Regions from separate parts of the Fontibacillus forbon genome, predicted to be linked through region 1. Evidence: predicted binding sites of a transcription regulator. Region 1 holds the regulator's gene; the other holds the start of a gene.

What was found. Region 1 encodes CtsR, which represses protease genes until heat stress. Its sites were predicted from a motif close to ATGGTCAATAAAGGTCAAACA; they were not measured.
Region 2: the regulator CtsR is predicted to act here: its motif matches at 2,674-2,694, upstream of clpP (ATP-dependent Clp endopeptidase proteolytic subunit ClpP).

What each region holds. Positions count from the first base shown of each region.
Region 1 covers NZ_JBKGFV010000012.1:380-6,661, forward strand. Annotated here, with positions in the region: gene ACLB09_RS25250 (HAD family hydrolase) at 566-1,276, opposite strand; gene ACLB09_RS25255 (CtsR family transcriptional regulator) at 1,650-2,108, shown strand; gene ACLB09_RS25260 (UvrB/UvrC motif-containing protein) at 2,164-2,688, shown strand; gene ACLB09_RS25265 (protein arginine kinase) at 2,701-3,759, shown strand; gene clpC (ATP-dependent protease ATP-binding subunit ClpC) at 3,797-6,241, shown strand.
Region 2 covers NZ_JBKGFV010000010.1:33,490-39,771, forward strand. Annotated here, with positions in the region: gene ACLB09_RS24665 (carbohydrate ABC transporter permease) at 1-215, opposite strand, end outside; gene ACLB09_RS24670 (ABC transporter permease) at 230-1,189, opposite strand; gene ACLB09_RS24675 (LacI family DNA-binding transcriptional regulator) at 1,315-2,334, opposite strand; tRNA gene ACLB09_RS24680 (tRNA-Arg) at 2,522-2,596, shown strand; gene clpP (ATP-dependent Clp endopeptidase proteolytic subunit ClpP) at 2,804-3,400, shown strand; gene ade (adenine deaminase) at 3,624-5,429, shown strand; gene ACLB09_RS24695 (hypothetical protein) at 6,111-6,282, shown strand, end outside.

The sequences.
Region 1 (6,282 bases):
GGAAAATCTAAAGTTAATTTCGAATAAATCCCCTCTTCGAGATAATTAACTGTAAAACCTGCAGCTAATTCGGAGGGTTCGAGCTATTTCAGGGGATAAGCGCGAAATTAGATGGAGGTTTTCCATCTAATTTACTCCGGCAGCTCGATCCAGGCAAAATTAACTGTAGTTTTTACAGTTAATTTAGTAGACATAAGCGAGTTGACAGGATCAAGAGAGTTAGACGGAGCTATGGAAATTAGAAGGTAACCAGGTAGTAGCGGAGCAGGTTATAGAAGCCGGCTATAAATTAACTGGAAAACCTACAGTTAATTCCGCGGAAATCGCCCCTTTGAGATAATTAACTGTAAAACCTGCAGCTAATTCGGAGGGTTTGAGCCAATTCAGCGGAAATGAGTGAAATTAGATGGAGGTTTTCCATCTAATTTACTCAGGCAGCTCATCCTAGCCTAATTAACTGTAGGAAATCCAGTTAATTAAGAAAACCGAATGTTGCGGCCGCAAATTGTACCATCCACGCTTACAGTTATTGGTGGCGATAGAGCTGCAAAGAAAAAGAATTAGATCAAGCCAGCTCTAAAATGCGCCGGAAATTGCCGTCCCAGATCTGGTGTTTACAATCCACCGTTTCGGTCTCCGGAGAGCAGTTGGAATGGTAATAGCATGCATCCATACCTAGGCGATTGGCGCCCGCGATATCGGTGGTTGCGTCATTCCCGATCATAATAGCAGAGGCCAGATCAACCTTAAACGTGTCGGCAAGATAGGCGTAGAACAGGGGATCTGGCTTACAGATCCCCGGCTTGGATGAGATGGCAATGCCATCAAAAAATCCTGTTATGCCAAGAATGCGCATTTCTGCTTCCACAAAAGTCTCTTGTCCGTTAGATAGTAAGTAAATTTTCTTATTCTGATTTTTTAATGCGCTTAATGTTTCTTTAACGCCATCATATAACTTCAGACGCCGCATAGAAAGTATTCTGAACCAGCGCACCGTTTCATCGAGCCAGCTCGCTTCCGGACTGAATCCTATTTTAGAAGCGATATTTTTGAAGATCAAATGAATATCCAGCTCAGGAAATTCGCATTCAACTGGCGGAGTGGAAATTTGGCGCGCAACCTCTCCGCGATATTGCTCCTTAAGTACCTCCGGTTTTATCGGTAAACCGCTGTACAGAAAATGATAACTAAGTCTTTCCCAGACTGCAGGGTCTTCCTCATCCGTATGAATATCGATCAGCGTTCCATACAAGTCAAAAATATAAGAATTATACATAGCGATGAGATACCTCCATTCAATAAAAAGCCGTATTGTATCAAAGCCTCCGATGGTGCTCCCTTTAAAGCAAATCCAATAATTCTCATTATACATGGAAACGTTTGCGCAAACAGTATGTTTATTGAAGTTTATTGACCTGCTCCAAGGGGCTAATACGAATTTGATGCTCCCCTTGGCAAATCGGAAATTTGTGCTATAATAAATTTAAGTTAAAGTCAAAGAAAGTCAAAGTCAACATATCATAGCCATCCCATATTCAAACCGGCGCATACGGTTAATACTATTCATACATGCGATGCTTTGTTTATAAGCTGAGTTAGGTTCATCGGTGGCGCGGTATGTTGGAGTACTGAGCAATGGAGGATAGGTGATGCGCAATATTTCAGAAATTATTGAAAAATACCTCAAAAGCATCTTGCACGAAAGCCCTGAAGGCGCGATAGAAATTCAGCGCAACGATCTGGCCGACAAATTTTCCTGCGTTCCTTCACAGATCAATTATGTGATCAGCACGAGGTTTACGCTCGAAAAGGGATATCTGGTGGAGAGTAAGCGCGGGGGTGGAGGATATGTCCGCATCAGGCGGATCGAACTGCCGGGCCCGACCTCTTTGCATACGCACCTGCATCAAACGATTGGCGATGAAATCGGCCAGTCTGCGGCGGAGGGGTTAATTTATCAATTGGAAGAGGCCAGATTTCTAAGCGCAAGGGAAGCTGCATTGATGCGTGCGGCGGTTTCCAGGGAAGTACTGATGGTCAAATTGCCATACCGGGATCAAATCCGGGCGAGACTGATGAAGGCGATGCTGATCTCTTTGCTTGGCTGATGACCGGCACCGCCTCAGGTGTGTTAGAGCCTATCCATTGGAGGAGGGACATCCTATGCAATGTCAAGAATGCGGTAAGCGCCCCGCTACGCTGCATTTTACGAAGATCGTAAACGGCGAGAAGACGGAATTTCATATTTGTGAAGCTTGTGCCAGAGAAAAGGGTGAAATGATCCCGGGGACGACGGGTGGATTTTCCATACACAACCTGTTGTCGGGTCTGATGGATTTTCATCCCGGCGTCCCTGGTCAATCCGCCGCCTCCAGGCAGCCGGAGAATCTCCGCTGTGAAGAGTGCGGCTTGACTTACTCCCAATTCAGCAAGATAGGACGCTTTGGCTGTAGCTCCTGTTATAAATATTTTAATGACCGCCTGGATCCGCTCTTTAAAAGAGTGCACGGGAACACGGTTCATGTTGGTAAAATCCCGAAACGGGCTGGCAGTCACATCCAACTCAAACGCAAGCTGGACGACCTGCGGCGTGAGCTGCAATCCCGCATTCTTCAGGAAGAGTTTGAGGAGGCCGCCGCGCTTCGGGACCAGATCCGCGAACTTGAGAAGAATATTCCCGCAGAGTAGGAGGAGTGTACGATGCCTAATCTTCGTTTTACAGAACAGCCATTAAGCGAATGGATGAGCCGGGGCGGCAAGGAGTCGGATATCGTAATCAGCACCAGGGTACGGATTGCCCGCAACCTGATTCATCATCCTTTTCCGATGCTGGCTACGGGGCAGCAGTCCGAGGAAGTGCTGCAAATGCTTCAGGAGGTTCTGAAGGATGAGCGCCTGCAGAATTACGGGATATTCCATCCGATTTTGCTGGAGGACCTGGAGGACCTGGATAAACGTATACTGGTCGAGAAGCATTTGATCAGTCCCAATCTGGCAGGTGAATCCCGTAGGGGTGCCGCATTTATAAGTGAAGATGAAAGTTTAAGCATTATGGTGAACGAAGAGGACCATTTGCGAATTCAATGTTTGTATCCCGGTTTTCAAGTACAGGAAGCTTGGAACAAGGCTACGGAGATTGATGATATTTTCGAGGATCACGTGGATTATGCCTTCGACGGCAACCGCGGCTTTTTGACCAGTTGTCCGACCAATGTCGGTACCGGATTAAGGGCTTCGGTCATGATGCATTTGCCGGCTTTGGTGCTTACGCAGCAGATCAACCGGATTTTATCCGCCGTTTCCCAGGTGGGATTGACGGTAAGAGGCATCTACGGCGAAGGCAGTGAAGCGATGGGTAACTTGTTTCAAATCTCAAATCAGATTACACTAGGACAAAGCGAAGCGGAAATTATTGAGAATTTGTACGGTGTCGTCCTGCAGATTATCGAGCATGAAAAAAATGCCCGCGAGAAGCTGCTTTCCGAATCGCGTTTACGAATGATTGACCGTGTAATGCGTTCTTACGGGATTTTATCCCATGCCGCAATCATGGATTCGAAAGAAGCGGCGCAACGATTGTCCGACGTTCGGCTTGGCGTGGATATCGGTTTGATCGCTGACGTGCCGGCTCAGGTGTTAAATGAGCTCAATGTCATGACCCAACCCGGTTTTCTGCAGAAGCTGTTCGGCGAAAATCTTTCGCCAGGAGAACGGGATATGTACCGCGCCAAACTGATTCGGGAAAAAGTGGGTAATTAACGGAAGCAATAGATTTTATGTGGAGGTGCAAAGAGAGATGATGTTTGGAAGATTTACGGAACGTGCCCAGAAGGTGTTGGCCTTGGCCCAGGAAGAAGCGGTCAGACTCGGCCACAATAATATCGGTACCGAGCATATTTTGCTCGGCTTGATCCGGGAAGGCGAAGGCATTGCAGCCAAGGCGTTGATCGGCCTTGGACTCGGACTCGAGAAAATACAAGATGAAGTGGAAACCTTGATCGGCCGCGGTCAGGAGCAACCCTCCAATATCGCCTATACGCCGAGAGCCAAAAAAGTCATTGAACTTTCTATGGACGAAGCTCGCAAGTTAGGTCATACCTATGTCGGTACCGAGCACATTTTGCTTGGCCTGATCCGGGAAGGTGAAGGGGTGGCGGCACGCGTGCTGAACAACCTCGGCATCAGCCTGAACAAAGCGCGTCAGCAAGTGCTTCAACTGCTTGGCAGTAGCGAAGCCGTCTCGAGCCATCATGGAGCGCCTGCCAATATCAATACGCCGACGCTGGACAGCTTGGCTCGTGACTTGACGGCCTCCGCCAAGGAAGGAAATCTCGACCCAGTTATCGGACGTAGTAAAGAAATCGAACGGGTTATTCAGGTGCTTAGCCGCCGGACTAAAAACAATCCGGTATTGATCGGTGAACCCGGCGTCGGGAAAACGGCGATTGCCGAAGGCCTGGCGCAAAAGATCATCAACAACGAAATACCGGAAACGCTCCGCGATAAACGCGTAATGACGCTCGACATGGGCTCCGTGGTAGCAGGCACCAAATACCGCGGTGAATTTGAAGACCGGCTGAAAAAAATCATGGATGAAATCCGGCAAGCGGGCAATATTATTCTATTCATAGATGAGCTGCACACCTTGATCGGAGCGGGTGGCGCGGAAGGTGCCATCGACGCATCCAACATCCTTAAGCCGGCGCTTGCCCGGGGCGAATTGCAGTGCATCGGAGCCACGACGCTGGATGAGTACCGCAAATATATCGAAAAGGACGCCGCTTTGGAACGCCGTTTCCAACCGATCACGGTAGATCAGCCGTCCGTTGAGGAAGCGATTCAAATCTTGCACGGGCTTCGCGACCGTTATGAAGCTCATCACCGCGTGAAGATCACCGATGATGCAATCGAGCAAGCCGTCAAGTTGTCGGACCGTTATATTCAGGACCGGTTCCTGCCGGATAAAGCGATCGACCTGATCGATGAAGCGGGCTCCAAAGTAAGGCTGAACTCTTACACGGTACCGCCGAATTTGAAACAGCTGGAGAATCGCCTGGAAGATATCCGCAAGGAGAAAGACGCCGCGGTGCAAAGCCAGGAATTCGAAAAAGCGGCAGCCCTTCGCGATACCGAGCAAAAGATCCGCGAAGAGTTGGATGTAACGAAAAATCAGTGGAAAGAAAAGCAGGGCCGCACCGATTCCGAGGTAACTCCGGAAGATATCGCGCAGGTCGTCGGCAGCTGGACGGGAATCCCGGTCAGCAAGCTAAAAGAAGAAGAAACCGAGCGCTTGCTCAATATGGAGCAAATCCTGCATGAACGGGTTATCGGCCAGGACGAAGCCGTTAAGGCAGTCAGCCGGGCGATCCGCCGGGCGCGTGCGGGTCTTAAAGATCCGAAGCGTCCAATGGGCTCCTTCATCTTCCTCGGGCCTACCGGGGTAGGTAAGACCGAGCTGGCCCGAGCGCTTGCCGAATCGATGTTCGGCGACGAGAACGCCGTCATCCGGATCGACATGTCGGAATACATGGAGAAGCACTCCACAGCCCGTCTGGTCGGCGCGCCTCCAGGATATGTCGGCTATGAGGAAGGCGGTCAACTTACGGAGAAAGTACGCCGCAAGCCTTATTCCGTCGTATTGCTTGATGAGATCGAAAAAGCGCACCCTGAGGTGTTCAACATCCTGCTGCAAGTGCTGGAAGACGGCCGGTTGACCGACTCCAAGGGCAGGGTGGTCGATTTCCGCAACACGCTGATCATTCTGACGTCCAACGTCGGCGCGGAAGCGATCAAGCGGAATACGCGGCTTGGATTTACCGCAGTCGAAGATGCGGGAGCGGATTACGATAACATGAAGGGCAAAGTGATGGAAGAGCTTAAGAAGAGCTTCCGTCCTGAATTCCTCAACCGGATCGACGAAATCATCGTCTTCCATTCCCTGGAGGAAGCCCATATCGGCGAAATCGTGACGCTCATGTCCGAGGAACTGCGCAAGCGGCTGCGTGAATACGACGTTGATTTTATTTTAACCGATAAAGCTAAGGCATTCCTGGCCAAGGAAGGATTCGATCCGGCTTACGGTGCACGTCCGCTCCGCCGGGCCATCCAGAAGCATATCGAGGACCGCTTGTCCGAAGAATTGCTGACCGGGAACGTGAAGAAGGGCGATTCGCTCACAATCGACGAAGAGAACGGCGCGTTGACGGTCGAGAAGTCGGGTTCTTATTCCAAAAATGCATAAAAAAATAAGATATAAGCAAGCATGCTTTGCATAAAGCGACG
Region 2 (6,282 bases), on a different contig from region 1:
GTGTCCCGAAATACGGCTTCGTAATTTTCCAGGGAGAACTCCTTGGGCCAAAATACGAATCCGCCTTCCGCCAGCGATCTGCCCGAACTAAAGGAGGACACGATGACATTCCAAAGCGGAACGACGATGACTACGGTGAACATGAGCAGCAAGGTGATGTTGATGGTATCAAAGATTCTGCTGTCGAGATCTTCTTTAACCGCCTTTCGATTCACTGGAATTGCCTCCTTTACAAGACCGATTGATTATCGTTTAGTTTACTGGTGACTTTATTGGCGGCAACCAGCAGAATTACTGAAACTATGGAGACACCCAAACCAACGGCGGTAGCATAGGAGAAATCGCCCTGCGTCATCCCCATCCGGTATACGTAAGAGTTGATGACCTCCGCGCGGGCCCGGTTTTGGGAGTTCATCAGCACCAGGGTTTGATCCAGATTGGAGCCCAATAAACCGCTTACAGTCAAGATCAGGTTCAAGCTGATGATCATCTTCATATTAGGGAGCGTAATGTTCCAGATTTGTCTGATTCGGCTGGCCCCGTCGATTTTGGCGGCTTCGTAATATGTAGGATCGATTTTCGACATAATGGCCAGATAAAGAATGGTCCCCCAGCCCGCCTCTTTCCAAATATCGGACAGGGTGGCGATCCACCAGTATTTCCCCGGGTCCAGCAAAATGTTTTGCGGCTTCGAAATGAGACCCAAATCGAGCAGCAGTTGGTTGAACAACCCGGTGGTCGAAAACCACGTAATCAGCATCCCGCCCAATACGATCCAGGACAGAAAATGCGGCAGATACGAAATGGTCTGCACGATTTTTTTGAACCGGCCCATGCTTAATTCGTAAATCATGATCGCCAAAACAATAGGAATCACGAAGCCGACAGCCAGCTTCAGAAAGCTGATGCCCAAGGTGTTAACCACCGAATCCCAAAAATATTTGTCGGACAAAATGATTTTGAAATTGTCGAGACCCACCCAGGGAGCGGAATCCAGCGTATCGATGACCGTGTAGTTTTTAAAAGCGATCGACAAGCCGTAAATCGGAATGTAGCAAAAAATGATCATGAAGATGACGCCGGGCAAGATCATGGACTGAATCTCCCATTGCCGCTTGTAATCGATTGCAAATTCCCTGACCCTTTGCCCCATCGGCTTTTTCCCGCTAGCGGCAGACCCTTTTGCCATGTTCCTCTCTCCCTTCTAAAATATAAATTTAAAGTATAAAAACGTTTTTATTTTTGGCAAAACAAATCCCCCTATCTTTGCACCGTTAAAAAAACAATTCCGCAACAAAGATTCTTGTTCCCGGCTTACGCCTGTTCGTTCCTGTTGATCTTTACATGGCTTGAGCCTCGAACGACAAGCTCTCCCTGCAGCTTTTGGGACTTACCCTGTTCTTTCTTCTGGATCATGGCAACCAGATGGTCGATCGTCAGGATAGCTTGCCTTGCGATCTGGTTCCTGACCGTCGTTAACGGCGGCGCGAAGTACTGGGCGATATCGATATCATCGAAGCCTACGACACTAATGTCCATCGGTACTTCGAAACCGTGAGACTTCAAAGCCTTGATGCATCCGATCGCGCTAAGGTCGTTCCCGGCCAGGAAAGCATCCGGCACCTTGCCCGAATGGTTGTGAAGAAAGGATTTTACGGCATTAAAAGTGCCCTCTTCCTCAAAATAGCCCTGCAATACATAGTCGCTGTCTACAGGAAGCTGATGCTCCCTCAAGGCGGCCAGATAGCCGTCTCTCCGCTGCACGCTATCGTACATCGTATCCACGCCGGAGATGTAGGCAATTCTCTTATGCCCGAGGCTGATTAAATATTTCGTTGCTTCATAACCGGACACGAAGGAATCGAAGGTCACGCTGCCCATCGTCTCGTTGTGAAAGACCCGATCCAGAAACACGGCCTTGATCTTGTCTTTCTCCATCACCGCGATGTCATGTTCATCGATCTTTAGCTCTTCATAGATGATGACGCCATCTACGCGCCTGCCGAGAATGTTGTTCATGATCACTTGCTTGTCTTTTGTGACGAACACATTCAACCCGTAACCCAAGCGGTCGCTCTCGCGGGCCATGGACTCCACCAGCGTGTAGAAATACGGCCCCGATACGCTGGTTGTGAAAAAACCCAGCATCTTAGTCTTCCCGGACTTTAAAAGCTTGCCGTTCAGGTTAGGTACATAATTTAACCGCTTTGCCACGTTGAGCACATGTGATTTTGTCTCCGGAGCCAGTACGTCCACATCGTTTAGTGCATTCGAAACCGTAGATATGGAGACGCCCGCCTCCCTTGCTACGTCCTTGATTGTAACCTTTGCCATTTCCATTCGCCCTTCATAATAAAAACGTTTTTATAACATCAAATTAGCATAAAAACGCTTTCAGTTCAATCCTTTTATTTTTTATTATCCCGGATCCGGCGACTGACAACTTTTTTTAGCAACTTCCTTGCTTTTTATCCCTGGATGTCATATAATCATTTTTGCACGCTAATTAAATGTACTGTTTGCGCCCGTGGTCCAATGGATATGACGTAGGCCTCCGGAGCCTGAGATCGAGGTTCGATTCCTCGCGGGCGCGCCATTATTACTTCATTAGCAACTATTAGTTATTATACGATTTACCTGATACCCTGACCTATGGGTTTTTTTATTACACTGAGTTTGACTTTCTTTGACTTTCTGTTTGAAATTGTTTATGATGAGGTTAATATTCATCGATTCCGTCAATTCTGAAATTGATTGAACCGATTCAATAAAATGGCTTGATCCAAATAAGGAGGTTTTATCGGTGAGTTATATTCCTATGGTCGTTGAACAAAGTAACCGCGGAGAACGCGCCTATGACATTTACTCCAGACTGCTGAAGGACCGCATCATTTTCCTGGGTTCCCAGGTCAATGACGTCGTCGCTAACGCCATTATCGCGCAAATGCTGTTTCTGGACGCGGAAGAGCCGGGGAAAGACATCCATCTGTACATCAATAGCCCAGGCGGTTCCATTACAGCCGGTATGGCCATTTTCGATACGATGCAATTCATTAAGTCCGACGTTTCCACGATCTGCGTGGGCCTCGCGGCTTCCATGGGCGCATTCCTGCTGAATGCGGGCGCTCCAGGCAAACGCTACGCGCTGCCTAACAGTGAAATCATGATTCACCAGCCGCTCGGCGGAGCCGAAGGTCAGGCTACGGATATCGAAATCCGTGCCCGCCGCATCCTGAAGATGCGTGATAAGCTGAACAAGATTTTGGCTGAACGCACCGGACAGCCGCTGGAACGGATCGAAAAGGATACCGACCGCGACTACTTCATGAGCGCTGCCGAAGCGAAAGACTATGGCCTGATCGATCGCGTCATCGAGAAAGTAACACCGCAAGGCGTTTAATTTTAATTGCAAAAGTAAATCAAAGACTGCTCCAACGGGTTATCGCCCTTGGAGCGGTCTTTTTTATATACATTAACCTATAGGATTCCGAATCGATCCAAGATCATCGGGACCGGCTTCTGAATATCGCGCCGCTTTGCCGGGCCAGCTTGCTTTTCAAGGAGTTCGGTGAAAGAATATGAACAGAGAAGTTAGCCACCCACCAATGAAGGAGTGAACAAAGATGAGCCATTTACAGAGACATCATTTGACCGAGGTTAGCCGGACTCTGGCCGAAGTGGCCACCGGAACGAAAAAGGCCGACCTGGTGATAAAAAACGGAACGCTCGTCAATGTATACACCGGACGGCTGCAGGCACATACGGACGTAGCCGTCGCTGCGGGCCGGATCGCTTATGTCGGGGACGCCGGCCATACGATCGGCGAAGAGACGGTCGTGCTGGACGCCAAGGGGCGCTTTATCGTCCCGGGCCTGCTGGACGGCCACATGCACGTGGAGAGCACGATGCTGTCCGTAACGGAGTTCGCCAAAGCCGCTTTGGCGAAAGGGACGACGGGCGTGTTCATGGATCCCCATGAGATCGCCAATGTATTCGGTGCGGAAGGCGTGCGCTGGATGCACGAAGAAGGACGCGGGCTGCCGCTGAAGGTATATACGACCTTCCCTTCCTGCGTTCCCGCCACGGACGACCTGGAGGACGCCGGAGCCGAGCTGAACGTAGCCGATATTGAGGACGGAATGACTTGGGAAGGCGTCGAAGGGCTTGGCGAAGTGATGAACTTCCCCGGGGTCGTGTACGGCGACCCCAAGATGAGCGGCGAGATTGCCGCGACGATCAAGGCCGGCAAAGCGGTTACCGGCCATTTTCCGAGCGAAGACGAGCCAATGCTGCAGGCGTATATTGCCTCCGGCGTAACGTCTTGCCATGAGACGGTCACGCGCGAGCAAGGTCTCCTCAAGCTGCAGCTCGGCATGCATCTCATGATCCGCGAAGGCTCGGCCTGGCATGATGTGAAGGAAGTGATCAAGGTCGTGACGGAAGATCACGTGCACCCGGGCAACATCATGCTCGTCACGGACGACGTGTACCCGCAGACCCTGATCGAGAAGGGTCATATGAACCACGTCGTGCGCCGCGCGATCGAGGAAGGCGTGGAGCCGGTAACGGCGATTCAGATGGCGACGATCAACACGGCCCGGTATTTCCGGGTCGACGGCGACGTCGGCGGCATCGCGCCGGGCAAATGCGCCGATCTGCTGCTGATCGACAGCCTGAAGGATATGGTGCCATCCACCGTCATCACGGACGGCAATGTGGTGTTCGGCGGCGGCGAGCTGCAAATGGCCTTCCCGGCCTATGCCTATCCGGAAGCCGCGCGGCAGTCGGTGCATTTGGCGCGGCCGTTGGAGGCGCGCGACTTCTTGCTGGCCAGTCGCCGCGAAGGTTCGGCCACCTCGGCTTCGACCGAGGTGAACGTGATCCGGGCGATCGAGAACAGCGCCCGGACGGGGCGCGGCACAGCCACGCTGGCCGTCGAGGACGGCTTCATCCGGCCGAGCCTCGAGCAGGATGTGCTCACGCTGGCCTGCATCGAGCGCCATCACGGCACGGGGCAGATCTCCCTGGCCTTCGCGCAAGGCTTCGGCCTGCGGCGCGGAGCGGTCGCTTCAACCGTGGCGCATGACAGCCACAACCTCCTGGTCATGGGCACCAACCCGGAGGACATGGCCTTCGCCGCCAACGAGCTAGCGAAGCTGGGCGGTGGCATGATCGCCGTGCTGGACGGACAGGTGCTGGCGTCCGTGCCGATGGTCATCGCCGGGCTGATGTCCGATCAGCCGCTCGATATCGTCGTGAAGGAAGTTCAGACGCTGGAAGAAGCGTGGAAAACGCTCGGCTGTACGCTGAACGCGCCGTTCATGACATTCTCGCTGATCGCGCTGCCGGTCATCCCCGAACTGCGCATCACCAATCGCGGCCTGGCGGATGTCGATCAGTTCAAGCTGATTCCCGTCGAGATCGGGTAAAGCCCCTTCGCACCGCTTTACGGCTACAAAATGGTGCAAAAATACAGTTTTTCTAAGCGAAACAGACTGCTTTAGAGGCAAATACTGCGAAAGTGCATCATTTGTCGGGGTCTTTGGAGTAAATCTAGCTTATACGATGAAAAATGATGTACTTTTGCACCAATTGAGCTCATTCGGGCTCCTGCACAAGTAGATTGATGTATTTTTGCATTATACCTGTTCTGTTGCTCGATAAATCCGTGCAATAACTTCGCCGTCCCACTCATTTTCGAGTTGAACGTCACCAATCACAACCTGTCGGATGTCAACCGGTTCAACTGATTCCCGTCGAGATCGGGGAATAAGGGTTTGGGCAGATGGCAGAGTGACATTCCAAGTAGCTTTTACTCATGCCATCTGGCTACGAAATGATGCAAAAATGCAGCTTTTCTAAACGAAACCGACCGCTTTCCCGCAAATACCGCAAAAGTACATCATTTGTCGGGGCATATGGAGTAAAACTGGCTTATACGATGAAAAATGATGCACTTTTGCACCAATTGAGCTCATTCTGGCTTCTGCACAAGTAAACTGATGTATTTTTGCATTAGTTTGATTTAATTACGTACACCCTATTGGAATCTCGCTATACATCTAAAAAACAAAAGCCTGCCAAATTGGCAGGCTTTTTGAGTTGCAGATTTGTTTAAGGTCCAAATATTGACGGTATTGGGTCTGTTGCTGGGTATTCTCGAATTAGTTATTGCAAGTTATCGGTCTGGTTCGGTCGGCCGGTTGTTACTGTTGCGATTATTTCCGTCGTTATTGTTTCTGCGGTTGTTGGTGCTATTAGTTACTGGTGTTGCGGGTGCTG